3 regions of the Streptomyces sp. NPDC014006 genome follow, and region 1 is predicted to be linked to each of the others. Evidence: riboswitches for the same ligand, from Rfam matches in the RefSeq annotation. Region 1 holds a riboswitch; each other region holds the start of a gene.

The links. Region 1 has a riboswitch for cobalamin ahead of ACF1GV_RS30385 (CbtB-domain containing protein). Riboswitches for the same ligand answer to the same signal wherever they lie in the genome.
Region 2: it holds a riboswitch for cobalamin, as region 1 does, so the genes downstream of both, ACF1GV_RS22095 (ribonucleoside-diphosphate reductase subunit alpha) here and ACF1GV_RS30385 (CbtB-domain containing protein) in region 1, are expected to answer to the same signal.
Region 3: it holds a riboswitch for cobalamin, as region 1 does, so the genes downstream of both, ACF1GV_RS13670 (HoxN/HupN/NixA family nickel/cobalt transporter) here and ACF1GV_RS30385 (CbtB-domain containing protein) in region 1, are expected to answer to the same signal.

The regions. Positions count from the first base shown of each region.
Region 1 covers NZ_JBICAJ010000010.1:154,169-160,610, reverse strand. Annotated here, with positions in the region: gene ACF1GV_RS30410 (phosphatase PAP2 family protein) at 62-1,357, opposite strand; gene ACF1GV_RS30405 (cupin domain-containing protein) at 1,553-2,032, opposite strand; gene ACF1GV_RS30400 (SOS response-associated peptidase) at 2,319-3,062, shown strand; gene ACF1GV_RS30395 (histidine phosphatase family protein) at 3,231-3,821, shown strand; gene ACF1GV_RS30390 (CbtA family protein) at 3,889-4,641, opposite strand; gene ACF1GV_RS30385 (CbtB-domain containing protein) at 4,663-4,884, opposite strand; cobalamin riboswitch at 4,921-5,064, opposite strand; gene ACF1GV_RS30380 (class II glutamine amidotransferase) at 5,190-6,059, opposite strand; gene ACF1GV_RS30375 (alpha-L-arabinofuranosidase B) at 6,146-6,442, opposite strand, start outside.
Region 2 covers NZ_JBICAJ010000006.1:253,967-260,408, forward strand. Annotated here, with positions in the region: gene nagB (glucosamine-6-phosphate deaminase) at 1-571, shown strand, start outside; gene ACF1GV_RS22075 (GntR family transcriptional regulator) at 756-1,514, shown strand; gene ACF1GV_RS22080 (DUF3311 domain-containing protein) at 1,666-1,932, shown strand; gene mctP (monocarboxylate uptake permease MctP) at 1,929-3,569, shown strand; gene ACF1GV_RS22090 (GNAT family N-acetyltransferase) at 3,643-4,149, shown strand; cobalamin riboswitch at 4,195-4,327, shown strand; gene ACF1GV_RS22095 (ribonucleoside-diphosphate reductase subunit alpha) at 4,450-6,442, shown strand, end outside.
Region 3 covers NZ_JBICAJ010000003.1:313,484-319,925, forward strand. Annotated here, with positions in the region: gene dnaK (molecular chaperone DnaK) at 1-1,064, opposite strand, end outside; gene ACF1GV_RS13655 (DUF4142 domain-containing protein) at 1,275-1,985, shown strand; gene ACF1GV_RS13660 (glycoside hydrolase family 13 protein) at 1,982-3,673, opposite strand; gene ACF1GV_RS13665 (ArsR/SmtB family transcription factor) at 3,711-4,070, opposite strand; cobalamin riboswitch at 4,148-4,332, shown strand; gene ACF1GV_RS13670 (HoxN/HupN/NixA family nickel/cobalt transporter) at 4,360-5,463, shown strand; gene ACF1GV_RS13675 (nucleoside hydrolase) at 5,460-6,425, opposite strand.

The DNA of each region.
Region 1 (6,442 bases):
CGCTCCGCCCTGCCGGGCGAGCCGCCCTCCCATGCGCGGGCCCCACCGGGACATCGCCCGCTCACACCGGTTCGGGTTGCGGTTCCGGTTGCAGGGCGGGTGCGGCCGTCGGTTCCCAGAGCCTGGTGGTCCGGACGTAGCCGTAGATCACCGAGGTCATCGCCAGAATGAGAAGCGGCCCGAACACCCCCGGGTGTCCGGCCATCTCCATCGGCAGAAAGCGGTACGACAGCAACAGCGCGGCGAAGACCGCGGTGCCGTGGACGACCAGTCCTATTCCTGCACGGTCCCAGCCACGGTCGGCAGCGCGCAGTCCTGCCTCGATGGTGAGCGCGAACACCACGCCGGCGACGAGATCCACGCCATAGTGATAGCCGAAGCCCAGCGTGGCGCAGAGTGTGGCGGTCAGCCAGAACGCGCCCGCGTAGCGCAGGATGCGTGGGCCTTTCCGGGTATGGATGAAGATCGCGGTGGCCCACGCCGTGTGCAGGCTGGGCATGCAGTTGCGGGGCGTGAGGTCGTCGTAGGACACCGTGTGCAACGCGGTGATCTGCGGCGGTGTGTGGGGCCACACATTGGCCACGGCCCACTGCACGCCACCGGTGCCGGAGGCGCCCGGGCCGTAGGCGAAGACCGGTCCGACCACCGGGAAGATCATGTAGATGGCCGGGCCGAGGAGGCCGATCACCAGGAAGGTGCGCACCAGATGGTGGCGGGGGAAGCGGCGCTCTGCCACCACGTTCCGCAGCTGGTACAGCGCGACGACGATCGCGGCGACGGCCAGCTGCGCGTAGATCACGGCGAGAACAGGGCTGCCGATCGGATCGGTGGCCGCCAGAATCCTGCCTGCCACCCACGACGGGTTGCCCAGTGCGTGATCGGCGGTCGCCACATACGGGTCGAGCACCGACGGGTGGGCCTTCGCCGTGACCAGCAGCCAGGTGTCGCCGGTCTTGCGGCCGGCCACCAGGAGCAGGCCCAGCCCGACGCCCTTGAGCAGCAGGACGCGTTCGGCGCCGGTGCGGCGCGTGACGGCGATGACGGCGCAGCCCAGCATCACCCACAGCGCGCCGTTGCCGAAGGTGTGCCCGTCGGTCATCTTGACGCCCGCCGCCCATCGCACGAGCACGAAGACGACATCTATGCCGATCGCGAGGCCGGCGGCGACAAAGCGCTGCCGCCAGGTGAGTACGACCATCATCAGCGCCAGGCCGCCGTACAGCGGTCCCGGTTTCGGCGCGAGTATCACGCCGCTCAGCTGGTCGGTGATCGGTCCCGGTTGGCCGTAGTGGCGCGCGGTGATCTCCAGCGCGACGAGGAGTCCGAGAGCGGCCAGACCCGCTGCGCTCCACAGCATCACTCGCCGTTGACGCCACGCGATCAACGGGCTGCTGTCGTTTGTGCGCGGAATTTTCCGCAACGCTCTAGATATCAATCTATTCGGCCAATTTATTCGTTATGGGTTCAGTGGCTGGGAGCGGTGAAATCCATCACCGCGAGTCCGGACATGGTAGGGGAATGGTGCGGGGCGGCTTTTCTCCGGTCAGGGTGATCAGAGCTGAGGGTAGGAGCTGGTCCGGTACCGGCTGCGGAATTCGGCCAGCAGCTCGTCGGTTGCTTCGGCTCCGGCGCTGACCGCGGCGTGCACGTCACGGAAGTAGTTCTCATAACCCGCGGGCGTGTAGAGACACAGGGCGCGGGTGGTGTCCGGGCCCGCGTTGCGGAAGCCGTGGGGGGTGCCACGGGTCGCGGCGAGCAGATCCCCGGGGCCGGCTGTCACCTCCCCGTCCCCTGTGTGGAGGGTGAGCTCGCCCTCGAGCACGTAGAAGTACTCGTCGTGCCCGTCGTGCACGTGCGGTCTGGCACCGACGGTTCCGGGCGCCAGGGTGAACTCCTCGAAGGCGAAGTGTCCGCCCGTGTGCTCACCGGTCAGGCGGAAGAAGTGCGCGACACCGGCGACGTCTATCAGCTCGCCCTCCGCAGGGCGGCGCAGCAGCGGACGGGCCGCGGCCCGGGAGTGATCATCTGTCATGGGGGCATTGTGGCTCAGGGGCGTGTCCCCCGGTCCCTCAATCGGCGTGCGCCCGCGGGAGACGGAGAGGGAACAGGAAGACGCGCGCGCCCCGTGCCGGCAGGACGGTCACGGCAGAGTCCGTTCTGAACGGGCCCGGGACGCGACCAAGCCGCCGACACGGTGACACGGTGACGCCGCGACGCGGGCACCCTCCGGCACACGCCCGGGCGGCTGCGGCGGCGACATGCGCCGGGCAGCTCCCCAGGTCTCTCGCACGGGCAGAACGGCGTGGCACAGTGGCTCTATGTGCGGCCGCTTCGTCTCCACCCGCAGTCCGCAGGACCTCAGCCACCTCTTCGACGTCGCGCAGTGGCGGCCCGACGAGACCCTGGCGCCCAGCTGGAACGTCGCCCCCACCGACGACGTCTACGGCGTCCTGGAACGCGCCCCTCGCGCCGAGGGCTCCGGCGCACCCCCGCGCAGGGAGCTGCGGCCGTTGCGCTGGGGGCTGGTGCCGTCCTGGGCCAAGGACCCGTCCGTCGGCTCCCGGATGATCAACGCGCGCATGGAGACGGTGCACGAGAAGCCCGCGTACCGCCGCGCCTTCGCCCGGCACCGCTGTCTGCTCCCCGCCGACGGCTTCTACGAGTGGACCGAGGTCAAGGACGCCTCCACCGGCAAGAAGCGCAAGCAGCCGTACTTCATCCACCCCGCCGACGGGCAGATCATGGCGCTGGCCGGTCTCTACGCGTACTGGCGCAACCCCGAGGTCGACAACGACGACGACCCCGCCGCCTGGCTCACGACCTGCACCATCATCACCACCGAGGCCACCGACGCGGCCGGCCGGGTGCACCCCCGCATGCCGCTCGCCCTCACCCCGGACCACTACGCCGCCTGGCTCGACCCCCGTCACGACGACGCCGAGGAACTGCGCGCCCTGCTCACCCAGCCTGCCGGCGGTCATCTCGACGCCCGCCCCGTCTCCCCCGCCGTGAACAACACCCGCAACAACGGTCCGCAACTCCTGGACGAGGCCACGCCGTAACCCCGCCGGCAAGGGCTGAGGACCTGCCGTAGCCGCGCCAGAGGGCTGAGGACCTGCCGTGGCCTGCCATGACGCCGGCTGTGCGGCCCGCACCGGCGCGGAAGCCGCGCGCCGGACGGGTGCTACTTTCGCACCCACACCCATGACCGCCACAGCCGGAGCAGCCAGGTGACCAGCCGTGTTCTCTTCGTCTCGCCCGCCTCGAGCCCGTCGCTGCGGCAGGCCCGCTTCGACGACGGTGACGCGATCGACGACGTGGGGGCGGCCCGGGCCCGGGCCGCAGCGGGGTCCCTTCCCCCTGCCGCCCGCGTGCTGACGTCGCCGAGTGTGCGCTGCCGGCAGACCGCGGAGGCGCTCGGCCTCGACGGCGCGCGGACGCCGGAGCTCGGGGCCTGGGACGTGGGCCGTTGGCGCGGTCTCACCCTGGACGAGGTGGGCGCCGCCGAGCCGGAGGAGGTGGCCCGTTGGCTCGCCGATCCCGACAGCGCGCCGCACGGGGGTGAGTCCGTGCACGAGTTGTGCACGCGGGTCGGCCACTGGCTGGACAGCGCACGGGACTTCGACGGCCGTACGGTCGCCGTGGTCGAGCCGGAGGTGGTTCGGGCCGCCGTCGTGCACGCCCTGGGGCTGGGCGCGGCGGCCTTCTGGCGGCTCGACGTACCGCCGTTGGCCGTCACCGAGCTGAGCGGCCGCTCGGGACGCTGGAATCTGCGGCTCGGGCGGCACCTGGCCGCGTCGGACACACCTTCCCCACGCTGAGTGCGGCCCGGATGCGACGAAGGGCCCTGCGGATAGTTCCGTAGGGCCCTTCGTCGTCCGGAACGAGTCAGTGCGTGGCCGGAACCGTTCGCCCGGTGTCGGCCTTCGCCGGCCTGGGGTTCAGCAGGCGTTCGGCCAACTCGCCGAAGAGCAGGCCGAACCCGGCCCACATCGCGGTCTGGATGCCCAGCGCGGAGAGCCGGAACCGCCACAGCAGGGCGGCCGGGAAGTCCTTCGGCACCTCGTTGACGACGGGGAGGAACTGGTAGGCCAGGCCGATCACCGCGGCGAACGCGGCCACCGCGACGACGGTCGCCCACCAGGTGCCCAGGACCGCCGTGAGCCGCTTGCCCACCAAGGTGGCGGCGACCGCGAGGAGGACGCTGAGCAGCATCATCAGGAAGTAGAGGGTGGTCCGCTTGCCGATGGTGTCGGGGTCGCCGACCGACGGCGGATTGGCCGGGTACTTCAGGAACGGCACGACGTAGACGGTCAGGAGCGCACAGCCGGACAGCAGCAGTGCGGTGGCCCGCGGACCGAAGCGGCCGACCCGGCCGAGGGCGAAGGCGTACGCGAGCGCGGCGATGCCGCCGAAGGCGACCCCGTAGACCAGGACACCGGTGGCGAGACCGGCGGTGGACTGCAGGGACCGGGAGACGGCCTCCATCTCGTGCTCATGGGAGTGGGCGCCCTCGAAGGCGATCGCCTTGTCGACGCTGGGCTCACCCAGGAGGTAGGCGACGACGAGGGCGAGCACGCCGGCGGCGAGGCCGGCGAGCATGCCCCGCACGAGAAGGTTTCTTACCGTTGCGGAGTTCATGGGTGCGCGGCGTCCCTGGCGTCAGTGGCAGGGGAAACCGAGCAGGTGGCGGGCGTCGTGCACCCACTCGTGGACGTCCGTGCCGTCGAACACGGCGGTGGCGCCCTGCTCGGCGCCGACGAAGTACAGCAGGACCAGCATCAGGACGCCGGCGAAGACCGCCCAGGGGGCGATCGCCTTCAACGGCAGCGTGGCGGGAACAGCGGGGGTGGTGGCAGTCGGCTGGGCGACGTGCTGGGCCATGGCGGGGCCTCCTCTGGGAGTTCGCGTCCCATCTCGGTGGTGCACTGGACGACGGCCACGGGTCTGACTCGCGAGCACCCCTCCTCAGGGCTTCGCACACAGTGGCGCGACCGTGCCGGATTCCCACCGGCTTCCGTCTCGCCGTCGTCGATTCGGACAGACCGTACCGCGTGACGCGTCCATGGCCAAGACGGCCTGGCCCGGCGTGATCTTCCTCTCGGACCGGGCGGGGGCGACGGGGCCGGGGCGACCGGCCGGGGGCGGCGGACTGAACCGGATGGCGGGCCGGCTGTTCGAGGGACGGATCAGGCGGCCTTCTGCGAGGCTGCCGCGTCGGGATGCAGATCGTCGAGGGTGAGCCGGTGGGCCGGAGGGTCCGGCAGGACGACCCGGTGGGTGGTGCGCAGGTCGGGGCCGACGTGGAGGAGCTCACCGGACTCCATCGGGCGCCAGTGCGGGTTGTCGTCCATGCGCTCGCTGGCGACGATGACGGCGGGGTGGTCGGCGAGGGGTGCCGAGTGGACGCGCATCCGGCCGTCGCTGCCGCTGTGGTCGAGGTGCCTGCTGCCGTGCTGGCCGCCCGCCGGGCGCTGCAGGACGTACAGGCCGTGGGTGTCCGGGTAGCGCAGTGCCCACAGCTCCTGTGGGCTGATGAGGATCAGGTTCATGGCGTAGACGGGCAGGCGCGCGGCGATCCAGCGGGCGGCCTGCCGGATGCCGGTGGTGACGTCCCCGTCGTGTCGTCGGGTCTCCCGGCTGATCAGGGCGAAGAAGCGCTCGGAGTCGGTGTCGCCCCGGACCAGTGAGCGGTCCTCCCCCAAGTGGTCGTCGAGTGCGTCGAGGCCCTCGATCACCCCGTTGTGCGCGAAGAGCCGCCCCGCCTGCTCGAAGGGGTGGGTGTTACGGACGTCCAGGCTGCCGGTGGAGGCGAAGCGCACATGGGCGATGAAGGTCGCCGACTCCTCCTGCCGGGCCTCCCGTGCGAAGGCGCGGTCGCGGTAGGCCGCGATGGGTGCCTTGTCGACGCGGGGGGTGCCGTCGGCGGTGAAGTGGCCGAGGCCGGTGCCGTCGGGGTCGCGGTGACTCTGCTTGCTGAGACTGTCGGGGGCGTCCAGGAGCCAGAAGGTGGCGTACGTCCGTCGCGGAGCGCTGCTGAGGCCGAACAGGCGGCACACGGGAACCTCCTCCGTCGGGGCCCTCCGCGGCTCGCGGGGGCGGGTGGGGGCCCCGGCCGAGTGCCCCCACCCGCCCCGGGTACGCGTCAGGCCCAGGGGGTGGTTACGGCCCAGCTGGTGTCGTCGGCCCAGAGTGCGGCGTTGTCCCAGGCGTGGGATCCTCCGTCACCGGCGATGTAGACGGCGTGTTCGTAGTGGCGCACGAAGTCGCCGGGGTAGTTGGCGGACCGGAGCGACACGCCCTGCCCGTTGTGACCGGCCTGCGGGCAGAACGTGGCGTCCTGCCGGGACAGCGCGCTGCTGTCGATGGTGTCGACGCGCAGCCGGAAGTCGTAGTGGCGCAGGTACTGGCCCGGTTTGTCGGCGGACTCGAAGGAGACGCA
Region 2 (6,442 bases), on a different contig from region 1:
GCCCGCAGAGCACCCCGAGTCCTACCGCTCGGTGCTGCGCCGTGAGGTGCTGGAGCCGCTCGGGATCGGCATGGAGCGGTTCCTCGGCCCGGACGGCACCGCCGAGGACGTGCAGGCGGCGTGCGAGGCGTACGACAGGGCGCTGCCCGAGGCCGGCGGGGTGGACCTCCAGCTCCTCGGGATCGGCACCGACGGGCACATCGGGTTCAACGAGCCGTGCTCCTCGCTCGCCTCCCGTACGCGGATCAAGACGCTGACCGAGCAGACCCGGGTGGACAACGCCCGCTTCTTCGACGGTGACATCGACCAGGTACCTCACCACGTGATCACGCAGGGCATCGGCACCATCCTGGAGGCCCGCCACCTGGTCCTGCTGGCCACGGGCGAGGGCAAGGCGGACGCGGTGGCCGCGACCGTCGAGGGCCCGGTCGCGGCCATCTGCCCGGCCTCGGCGTTGCAGCTGCACCCGCACGCGACGGTGGTCGTGGACGAGGCGGCGGCGTCCAAGCTGAAGCTGGCGGACTACTTCCGGCACACCTACGCGAACAAGCCGGAGTGGCAGGGCATCTGAAAGGAGCGGGCGCACGAGCGTCCTCGCTGGACTAGACCAGCGAGGGTGTCAACGGTATACAGAGGAGATCACGGAGCGTGCGGAGGCGCCCACCGAGGTCACACCGCACGAAGCCGTGCCACGATGTGAGCCCGCGGCCGATGGCGAGTCGGCCGCTTCGGCACCGGAGCCGGGAAGGCAGAGCATGAGCACCGACGTCAGCAGTGCGGAGAACGACAGTGGCGCCACCGTCCGTACCGCGCGCGTGCCCAAGTACTACCGCCTGAAGAAGCACCTGCTCGACATGACCGAGACGATGCCGCCCGGCACCCCGGTCCCGCCGGAGCGGACGCTGGCGGCGGAGTTCGACACCTCGCGCACGACCGTCCGCCAGGCGCTGCAGGAGCTGGTGGTCGAGGGCCGGCTGGAGCGCATCCAGGGCAAGGGCACGTTCGTCGCCAAGCCGAAGGTCTCGCAGGCGCTGCAGCTGACGTCGTACACCGAGGACATGCGCGCCCAGGGCCTGGAGCCCACCTCCCAGCTGCTGGACATCGGCTACATCACCGCCGACGACCATCTCGCCGGCCTGCTCGACATCACCGCCGGCGGCCGGGTGCTGCGCATCGAGCGGCTGCGCATGGCCAACGGCGAACCGATGGCCATAGAGACCACCCACCTCTCGGCCAAGCGCTTCCCGGCCCTGCGCCGTTCCCTGGTGAAGTACACGTCCCTGTACACCGCGCTGGCCGAGGTCTACGACGTCCATCTCGCCGAGGCCGAGGAGACCATCGAGACCTCGCTGGCCACCCCTCGCGAGGCCGGTCTGCTCGGCACCGACGTCGGCCTGCCGATGCTGATGCTCTCGCGGCACTCCTTCGACCGGCAGGGCGAGCCGGTGGAGTGGGTGCGGTCGGTCTACCGCGGGGACCGCTACAAGTTCGTGGCGCGCCTGAAGCGGCCGTAAAAGGCTCCGTCACATTCCGCCGGAGTCGCGGTCGGATAACGGTCCAGACCGTCAACGCCCGTTATGCGGACGAGGGGTTCCGTTCCTGCTGCACCTGACCTAGATTTCCTGCGCATTGCACAGGTGATCAGTGAGGGGACGGAACCGCGCGATGACGAATGCGCCAGATGTGTCCAGACCGGCGACGGTGACGCCCGTGCGCGTCGTCATCGCCCTCTGCCTTGTCGCGCCCTTCGTGGCGATGCTGTGGGTCGGAAGTTACGCGAAGGTGGACCCGGCGTTCATCGGGATCCCCTTCTTCTACTGGTACCAGATGCTGTGGGTGATCATCTCCACGGCGCTGACGGTGATCGCCTACCAGCTGTGGCGGCGTGACCAGCGCGCCCGTGCTTCCCAGAAGGGCGGTGCGGACAAGTGAATGACGGCGTGAACGGCGTCGCACTCGGCGTCTTCATCTTCTTCTTCCTGCTCGTCACCGTGCTCGGTTTCCTGGCCGCGCGCTGGCGCAAGGCCGAGAACGAGCACAGTCTCGACGAATGGGGCCTGGGCGGGCGGTCGTTCGGCACCTGGATCACCTGGTTCCTGCTCGGCGGTGACCTGTACACGGCGTACACGTTCGTCGCCGTGCCCGCGGCGATCTACGCGGCGGGCGCGTCCGGCTTCTTCGCGGTGCCGTACACGATCCTCGTCTACCCGCTGATCTTCACGTTCCTGCCCCGGCTGTGGTCGGTGTCGCACAAGCACGGGTACGTGACGACCTCGGACTTCGTGCGCGGCCGCTTCGGCTCCAAGGGGCTGTCGCTGGCGGTGGCGCTGACCGGCATCCTCGCGACGATGCCGTACATCGCGCTCCAGCTCGTCGGCATCCAGGCCGTGCTGGACGTGCTGGGTGTCGGCGGCGGCGAGAACACCAACTGGTTCGTCAAGGACCTGCCGTTGCTGATCGCGTTCGGCGTGCTGGCGGCGTACACCTACTCGTCGGGTCTGCGCGCCCCCGCGCTGATCGCGTTCGTGAAGGACGCGCTGATCTACATCGTCATCGCCGTGGCGATCATCTACATCCCGATCAAACTCGGCGGGTTCGACGACATCTTCGCCAAGGCGGCCCACGCGTTCAGCCAGGTCAACCCGAAGACCGGCAAGCCGCGCGGCGCGCTGGTGTCGGGTGAGGCTCAGCAGTGGACGTACGCCACCCTGGCTCTGGGCTCCGCGCTCGCGCTGTTCATGTACCCGCACTCGATCACCGCGACGCTGTCGTCCAAGAGCCGTGAGGTGATCCGGCGCAACACCACGATCCTGCCGCTGTACTCCCTGATGCTGGGCCTGCTCGCGCTGCTCGGTTTCATGGCGATCGCGGCCGGCATCAAGGTGCAGAACGGCCAGCTGGCCATCCCGCAGCTGTTCGAGGACATGTTCCCGGACTGGTTCACGGGCATCGCGTTCGCGGCGATCGGCATCGGCGCGCTGGTCCCGGCGGCCATCATGTCCATCGCGGCGGCGAACCTGTTCACGCGCAACATCTACAAGGACTTCATCAAGCCGGACGCCACGCCGAAGCAGGAGGCACAGGTCTCCAAGATCGTCTCCCTGCTGGTGAAGGTGGGCGCGCTGGTCTTCGTCCTCACGATGGACAAGACGGTCGCCATCAACTTCCAGCTGCTGGGCGGCATCTGGATCCTGCAGACCTTCCCGGCCCTGGTCGGCGGCCTGTTCACGCGCTGGTTCCACCGCTGGGCTCTGCTGGCGGGCTGGGCGGTCGGCATGGTCTACGGCACCCTCGTCGCCTACGGGGTACCGTCGCCCACCAACCCGGGCCAGAAGCACTTCGGCGGCTCCGCGAAGGAGATCCCCGGCATCGGCGAGATCGGCTACATCGGCCTCACGGCGTTCGTGCTGAACGTGGTGGTGACCGTGGTCCTCACCTTCGTCCTGAAGGCCGTGAAGGCCCCCGAGGGCGTCGACGAGACCAGCCCGGAGGACTACACGGCGGACGCCGGCGACCCGGGCGTCCAGACCGAACTCCCCCCGGCCACGGCGGGCGCCGCAGGTCACTGAGAGCGGCATCGACGACGGGCCGCCGGAGAAATCCGGCGGCCCGCCGTCGTACCCGTGGGGCACACTCGCCGTCATGGACATCGTGATCCGGCCCGTCGCACCCCGCGAACACGCCGCCCTCGGTGAGATCACCGCCCAGGCCTATCTCCAGGACGGACTCCTGGACTTCGCCGCGAGCGACCCCTACCTCGGCGAGCTGCGCGACGTCGCCAAGCGCGCCGCCGCGGCCGAGGTCCTGGTCGCCACGGCGGACGACACCGTCCTCGGCGGCGTCACCTTCGTTCCGGCCGGCGGGCCCATGGCCGACGTCGCGCGTCCCGGCGAGGCCGAGATGCGCATGCTGGCCGTCGCCCACGCGGCCCGCGGCCGGGGTGTCGGCGAGGCGCTCGTACGGGCCTGCGTCGAGCGGGCCCGGGCCGTCGACGGCTGCGGGCGGCTCGTCCTGTCGACCCAGCGGACCATGCACACCGCCCACCGCCTCTACGAACGGCTGGGCTTCGTCCGTACGCCGGAGCGGGACTGGAATCCCCTGCCGGAACTCGACGACATCACCCTTCTCACCTACGAGCTGACGCTGTGAAGCCACCGGGACACAACATCTGGGGGTGACACGACAGCCCGGCACTAGATGTATGCTCATGCTCGCTGTCGCCGCAGGGGAATCCGGTGCGAATCCGGAACTGTCCCGCAACGGTGTACATGCGTGCTTCGCGCACGCTGGTTCAGTCCGAGGACCTGCCGACAGTGCACCCGGCCACCCGGCCGGTGTGCCCTGACGTCCGGGCCTCGTGGGATGGGCCGGTGGACGCGACGCCGCGTGCGCTCGTGTGCTGCCCCCTGCCCTCCGCAAGGCCCCGTGCCGAGCGAGGGAGAGCCCCACGTGACCATCGCGCCAGCCGATCCGGCCTCAGCCAGCCAGCGGGAGCACGACGGCCCCGGTGCCGCGCTGCTGCGCACCCTGACCGAGCTGACCGCCGACCTCCCCGACGCCGACCCCGGCCGGGTCGCCGCCGCCGCGCTGCGCGGCCGCTCGGCGCACGCCGACGAGGCGGAGCTGCGGGAGCTGGCCACGGAGGCCGCCGCCGGACTCATCTCCGAGGACCCCGCCTACTCCCGGCTCGCCGCCCGCCTGCTCACCCTCACCATCCGCGCGGAGGCGGCCTCCCAGGACGTCACGTCGTTCACCGGGTCGGTCGCCGTCGGCCACCGCGAGGGGCTCATCGCGGACCGGACCGCCGACTTCGTCCGGCTGCACGCCGAGCGGCTGGACGCGCTGATCGACACCCACGCCGACGACCGCTTCGGCTACTTCGGCCTGCGCACCCTGCACAGCCGCTATCTGCTGCGGCACCCGATCACCCGCAAGGTGATCGAGACGCCGCAGCACTTCCTGCTGCGGGTGGCCAGCGGGCTCGCCGAGGACGACACCCTCCGCTCCGCCGACGAGGTCGCGGCGCTCTACGGGCTCATGAGCCGCCTCGACTACCTGCCGTCCTCCCCCACCCTCTTCAACTCCGGCACCCGGCACCCCCAGATGTCGTCCTGCTACCTGCTCGACTCACCGCTGGACGAGCTGGACTCCATCTACGACCGCTACCACCAGGTCGCCCGGCTCTCCAAGCACGCCGGCGGCATCGGGCTGTCGTACTCCCGTATCCGCAGCCGCGGTTCGCTGATCCGCGGCACCAACGGGCACTCCAACGGCATCGTGCCGTTCCTGAAGACGCTGGACGCCTCGGTCGCCGCGGTGAACCAGGGCGGGCGGCGCAAGGGCGCGGCCGCGGTGTACCTGGAGACCTGGCACTCCGACATCGAGGAGTTCCTGGAGCTGCGGGACAACACCGGTGAGGACGCCCGCCGTACGCACAACCTGAACCTCGCGCACTGGGTCCCGGACGAGTTCATGCGCCGGGTGGGCGCCGACGCGCAGTGGTCGCTGTTCTCTCCGGCCGACGTGCCGGAGCTGGTGGATCTGTGGGGCGAGGAGTTCGACGCCGCGTACCGCAAGGCGGAGGACGCGGGGCTGGCGAAGAAGACGCTTCCGGCCCGTGAGCTGTACGGCCGCATGATGCGCACCCTCGCGCAGACCGGCAACGGCTGGATGACCTTCAAGGACGCCGCCAACCGCACCGCCAACCAGACCGCGCTGCCGGGCCACGTCGTCCACTCCTCCAACCTCTGCACGGAGATCCTGGAGGTCACCGACGACGGTGAGACGGCCGTGTGCAACCTCGGCTCGGTCAACCTCGGCGCGTTCGTGGCCGACGGGGACATCGACTGGGAGCGGCTGGACGCCACCGTCCGCACCGCCGTCACCTTCCTCGACCGCGTCGTCGACATCAACTTCTACCCGACCGAGCAGGCGGGCCGCTCCAACGCCAAGTGGCGCCCGGTGGGCCTGGGCGCGATGGGTTTGCAGGACGTCTTCTTCAAGCTGCGGCTGCCGTTCGACTCCCCCGAGGCCAAGGCGCTGTCCACCCGGATCGCGGAGCGGGTCATGCTCGCCGCGTACGAGGCCTCCGCCGACCTCGCCGAGCGCAACGGCCCGCTGCCGGCCTGGGAGAAGACCCGCACCGCACGGGGGGTGCTGCACCCCGACCACTACGACGTGGAGCTGACCTGGCCGGAGCGCTGGGCGGCGCTGCGGGAGCGGATCGCCGGGACCGGCATGCGCAACAGCCTGCTGCTGGCCATCGCGCCGACCGCCACCATCGCCTCCATCGCGGGCGTGTACGAGTGCATCGAGCCGCAAGTGTCGAACCTGTTCAAGCGCGAGACGCTGTCCGGCGAGTTCCTCCAGGTGAACTCCTACCTGGTCGCCGAGCTGAAGAAGCTCGGCGTGTGGGACGCCCGCACCCGTGAGGCGCTGCGCG
Region 3 (6,442 bases), on a different contig from region 1:
GCCTGCAGCGCCGCCCCCACCGCCACGACCTCGTCGGGGTTGACGCCCTTGTGCGGCTCCTTGCCCGTCAGTTCCTTCACCAGCTCCGTCACGGCCGGCATCCGCGTCGAACCGCCGACCAGCACCACGTGGTCGATGTCCTTGACCGAGATCCCCGCGTCGCGCACCGCGTTCTGGAACGGCCCCTTGCAGCGCTGCAGCAGATCCGCCGTCAGCTGTTCGAACTGCGCCCGCGTGAGCTTCTCCTCCAGATGCAGCGGACCCTGGGCGGAGGCGGTGACGTAGGGCAGGTTGATGCTCGTCTCCGTCGACGAGGACAGCTCGATCTTCGCCTTCTCCGCGGCCTCCCGAAGCCTCTGCACGGCCATCTTGTCCTTCGACAGATCGACGCCGTAGTTGTTCTTGAAGCCGGTGACGAGGTGGTCGACGATCCGCTGGTCCCAGTCGTCGCCGCCGAGGTGTGTGTCGCCGTTGGTCGCCTTGACCTCGATGACACCGTCGCCCATCTCCAGCAGCGACACGTCGAACGTGCCGCCGCCGAGGTCGAAGACGAGCACCGTCTGGTCGTTGCCCTTGTCCAGCCCGTACGCCAGCGCCGCCGCCGTCGGCTCGTTGACGATCCGAGGGACGTTCAGGCCGGCGATCTCTCCGGCCTCCTTCGTGGCCTGCCGCTGGGCGTCGTCGAAGTACGCCGGCACGGTGATCACGGCGTCCGTGACGTCCTCGCCCAGGTACGCCTCCGCGTCCCGCTTGAGTTTCTGCAGCACGCGCGCGGAGACCTCCTGCGCGGTGTACCGCCTGCCGTCGATGTCGCCGCTGTCCGGGAACCGCCAGGCGTGGTCGCCCACATGCCGCTTGACGGACCGGGCCGTGCGCTCCACGTTCGTCACGGCCTGCCGTTTCGCGACCTCCCCGACGAGCACCTCGCCGTTCTTGGCGAAGGCGACGACGGACGGGGTGGTGCGGGCCCCCTCCGTGTTGGCGATGACGGTGGGCTCGCCGCCCTCCAGGACCGCGACCACCGAGTTCGTGGTGCCGAGATCGATTCCGACCGAACGCGCCATCGGGCTCTCCCTTCTCGGGTGCCGTAGCTGCCGGGGCTGCGGGCATCACTCACATTCCTGCATAAAACGTGAGCCGACCGCCGTCAAGGAAGATTTTTTTGCCGCACCGCCCGAACACAACCGCCTCTTCCCGCGTACTCCTGTGCGTTCGACCGGACGGTGACAGGAGGCACGGTGCGACTCTCGCGGAACGCGACGGGAACCCTCTTTGTGGGCGGAGCCCTCGGCCTGACCCTCGTTGCGCTCGCCTATCCGGCCATGCTGGGCGTGCAGACGGTGTCCAGCGACACCTCGCGGGTGATCGCCAACACCCAGTGGGGACCGCTCACGGAGGGCGACCGCGACTTCGTGGTGAAGGTGCGCGCGGCCGGCCTGTGGGAGTACCCCGTGGGTCAGTTGGCCCTGAAGAAGAGCACCGACAAAGCGGTCCTCACGGCGGGCCGCCACCTCATCGACGGGCACGCGGCCCTGGACATCACCTGCCGCAGGGTCGCACCGATGCTGAACATCACGCTGCCCAACCTGCCCAGCCCCCAGCAGCAGGGATTCGTCGCCACCCTCACCGCGGACAGCGGCAGGCAGTTCGACTCAGACTTCGCGAACATCCTGCGGATCACGCACGGCTCGATCTTCAACACGATCGCGAAGATCCGGTCCACGACGAAGAACACGCTGGTGCGCGCGCTCGCCGACCAGGCCAACGACACCGTGCTCGACCACATCACGGTCATGGAGAAGACCGGCCTGGTCAACTTCGACCAGGCCCTCTTCCAGCAGACCGCCCCGCCCAAGCTGCCCTCGAACGACGTCACCCCGCCGCCCCCGGCCGGGGGCCAGCCCCAGGTGGTCCTCCCCCCGCCGCCGAGCCCGACGTCCGTCCCGGTCCCCCTGCCCGGCGACCCGTCGCCGACGGTGCGCTAGCCGAGCCACACGGTGGTGTCCGGGCCGAGCCGGCCGTCCTCCAGGGGTGCGCTGGTCAGCAGCACCTCGCCGGCCGGCAGCGCAACCGTGCGCTCCGACAGGTTGGCGACGCACCGCCAGCCCTCCGACCGGGTGAAGGCGAGCACACCGTCCGGGACGTCCTCGGCCCACCGCAGCTCCTCGCCCTGCGCCAGCTTGCGGCGCAGCTTCAGCGCGGCCCGGTACAGCTCCAGCGTCGAGCCCTCCACGCCGTCCTGCGCCTGCACGGCGTACGACGCGAAGGACGGCGGCTGCGACAGCCAGGCGCCGCCCGCCCCGAAGCCGTACGACGGGCCGCTCACCGTCCACGGCAGCGGCACCCGGCAGCCGTCGCGGCCCTTGCGGACATGGCCCGTCTGCTCCCAGATCGGGTCCTGGAGCACCTCGGCCGACAGGTCGGCGACCTCGGGCAGCCCCAGCTCCTCGCCCTGGTAGAGGTACGACGAGCCGGGCAGCGCCAGCATCAGCAGCGTCGCGGCGCGGGCCCGGCGCAGCCCGGCCGCCGGGTCGATCCGGGGCGCGTGCCCGCCGGACAGCAGCCAGGCGTTGTCGTCGGTGCCCGGTGGCAGCATCAGCCGGGAGGCGTGCCGCACGACGTCGTGGTTGGACAGCACCCAGGTGGCGGTGGCGCCGACGGCACGGGCGCCGGCCAGCGACGCGGTGATGACCTCGCGCAGCGCGTCCGCGTGCCAGGGAGCCTGCAGAAACTCGAAGTTGAACGCCTGCCCGAGCTCGTCCGGCCGGGCGTACAGCGCGCGGCGCTCCCCCGGCACCCATGCCTCGGCGATGGCCGCGCGGGGCGGGGAGTAGGCGTCGAGCAGGCGGCGCCAGTCCCGGTAGATCTCGTGCACCTCGTCGCGGTCGTAGAAGGGATGGCTGCCCGGGGGCAGCACCGTCAGGGCCGCCTCGTCGCTCAGCTCGGGTGCGCCGAGGTCGCGCAGCGGCTCGCTCAGGTCCTTGGCCAGGGCGTGGGCGACGTCCACGCGGAAGCCGTCCACGCCCCGGTCGGCCCAGAAGCGCAGCGTGGCGAGCAGGTCGGCGCGCACCTCCTCGTCGGCCCAGTTCAGGTCGGGCTGCTCGCGGGCGAACAGATGCAGGTACCACTGCCCGTCCGGCACCCGCTCCCAGGCGCTGCCGCCGAACACCGACTGCCAGTCCGAGGGCGGCAGCTCCCCGTGGACACCGCGGCCGTCCCGGAAGACGTACCGCTCGCGGGCGCGCGAACCCGGCCCGGCGCGCAGGGCCTCCTGGAACCAGGCGTGCTGGTGCGAGGTGTGGTTGGGGACGATGTCGACGACGAGCTTCAGGCCCAGCCGGTGCGCCTCGGCGACGAGCGCGTCGAAGTGGTCCAGGCTGCCCAGGCGCGGGTCGACGGCACGGTGGTCGGCGACGTCGTAGCCGCCGTCGGCGAGTTCGGAGGGGTAGAACGGGCTCAGCCACAGCGCGTCGACGCCGAGCGCGGCCAGGTGGGTCAGGCGGTCGGTGATCCCGCGCAGGTCGCCGAGACCGTCACCGTCGGCGTCGGCGAAGCTGCGGGGGTAGACCTGGTAGACGACGGCCTGCCGCCACCAGTCGGGGTCGCGGGAGGAGAGATCGGGCACGCGGTCTCCGTTCGCCGGTTCGGGCACGACAGGGAGATGACTGTCCACTTCACCCCGAAAGGGAACGTGCCCGTGTGGGCGCGGGTCAGGCGCCGTCGGCGGTGCACCGCGCGAGCAGGGTCTGCACGTCCGGGTCGACCACCCGGTAACGGACCACCCGGCCCTGCTTCTCCCCCGCCACCGTCCCGGACGCCCGCAGCAGCCGCAGGGCCTGCGACACCGCGGGGTCGTTCATGCCCGTCGCGATCGCCAGGTCGGACACCGCGAGCGGGCCGGTGCGGTGCAGGGCGAGCAGGAGGGCGAGCCGGTTGGGGTCGGCGAGCAGCGAGAAGCGGTCGGCCCAGGCACGCACGTGGGCGGCGTCGCCGATGGCCGCGATGGCGTCACAGACACGGTGACCGTCGATGGTGCGGCGGTCGGCGCGGTCGGGGGGCACGAGGTGCATGCCCGCATTCTCCCGCCCCGATTGTGATCTTGCATACCTGCACAGCTGTGCAGGTATGCAGAAGACCCTCGGCCCCCCTACCGTGGGCGGGCCGTGGTGTTCGGGAAGCCGGTGGGAAACCGGCGCGGCCCTCGCCACTGTGATCGGGGAGTTCTCGTCCCGTCCGGCTCACGCCGGGCCACTGGTCGTACGACCGGGAAGGCAGGGACGGCGGACGCATGACCCGGCAGCCAGGAGACCGGCCACGGCAGCTCACGAAGAGATCCACGAGGTGCTGGAGCGTGACCGGATGACCTTGCCCGACCCTGCCCCGACGACGACCGCGAAGGCCACCTTCACATGGCGCCGCGAGGACACCGTGAAGACCGCCGGGCTGATGGCCGCCATCGCCGCCCTGCACGTCGTCGCCTTCGGGATCCTCTTCCTCCTCGTCGTACCTGGCCACTACGAGGTCGGCAGCAAGGCCTTCGGCATCGGCCTCGGCGTCACCGCCTACACCCTGGGCGTGCGGCACGCCTTCGACGCCGATCACATCGCCGCCATCGACAACACCACCCGCAAGCTCATGGCCGACGGCAAACGCCCGGTGTCCGTGGGCTTCTGGTTCGCGCTCGGCCACTCCAGCGTCGTGATCGTCCTCGCGGTGATGATCGCGGCCGGCACCCAGCTCGCCGACCGGGTCACCAACGAGGGGTCCACCACCCACCAGGTGCTCGGCTTCCTCGGCACGACCGTCGCCGGTGCCTTCCTGTACCTCATCGCCGCCCTCAACCTGGTCGCCCTGTTCGGCATCCTGAAGGTGTTCCGGTCGATGCGGGCGGGCACGTACGACGAGTCCGAGCTGGAGCGGCACCTGGACTCGCGCGGGTTCATGAACCGCTTCCTCGGCCGCCTCACCCGCTCGATCTCCCGGCCGGGCCAGATGTATCCGCTCGGCTTCCTCTTCGGCCTCGGCTTCGAGACCGCCACCGAGGTCACCCTGATGGTGATGGCCGGCTCGGGCGCGGCCGCCGGACTGCCCTGGTACGCCATCCTGTGCCTGCCGCTGCTGTTCACGGCCGGCATGTGCCTGTTCGACACCCTGGACGGCACGTTCATGAACTTCGCCTACCAGTGGGCGTTCTCCCACCCGGTCCGCAAGGTGTTCTACAACCTCGCCATCACCGGCCTGTCCATCGCCGTCGCGTTCGTGATCGGCACCATCGAGCTGGTCGGCGTGCTGCACGACAAGTTCGGCCTGAGCGACGGCGTCACCGGCTGGATCGCCGGGATCGACCTGGACAGCGTCGGCTACCTCATCGTCGGCCTGTTCGTCCTGGTGTGGGCGGTGGCGCTGGCGTACTGGAGGCTGGCCAGGGTGGAGGAACGCTGGACGGCCTCCGCCGCCGACTAGCGCTCGACGGTCTCCAGGTACAGCCTCACGTACCGGTCGACGTCGACCTCCAGCGCCACGTCCACCAGGGGCTGTTCGCGGGCGCCCTCGTGGATCTCGGACTCGCCGGGGCGCGGGCGCCGGTCGACGACCGTCTGCCCCCGGCCAGGACCCGGGGCCAGCGACACCTCCACCGGCAGCAGCCGCGTCGTGATCCCCGCCGGATCGGCGACCGCGCACACCGCGCCCGCGTCGCCGAGGCCGCCGGCCTCCTCCGCCTCGGGCTCACCGCCCTGCGTGGTCGGCCGGTGGGCCAGCAGGTCACCGGCCAGCCGGGTCCCGGGCTCACTGCTCGCCCGCATCCGGTGCACATCGCTGCCCGGCACCACGACCCGCATGAACACGTCCAGGCCGTACATGGTGATCGGCACCCCCGCGGTCAGCAGGATCGCCGCGGCCTCCGGGTCGTGCCAGACGTTGAACTCCGCGACCGGCGTGGCGTTGCCGGTGGTGACCGCGCCGCCCATGAAGACGATCCGCTCGATGTTGCGGGTCACCTCCGGATGGGTGCGCAGCAGCAGCGCGATGTTCGTCAGCGGCGCCGTCGGGATCAGGGTCACCGGCCGCTCGCTGGCGAGGATCTCCCGGCGCAGCAGCGTCACCGCGTCGACGTCGGCGGGCCGGCGCCCCGGCGCGGGCAGCCCCAGATCGCCCATGCCGTCGTGGCCGTGCACATGCCGGGCCGAACGCGCCGGCTCGATCAACGGCCGCTCGGCACCCCGCCCCACCGGGATCTGCGGCGCCCCCGCCTGCTCCAGCACGGTCAGTGTGTTGCGTACGACCCCGTCGACGTCCGTGTTCCCGGCGACACACGTCACCGCGCGCAGATCCAGACCGGGATGACGTACCGCGAACAGCAGGGCGAGGGCGTCGTCGACACCGGTATCGCAGTCGATGATCACGGGGATGGGTTGACCGGCCACCAGGAGCTCCTTCCGTC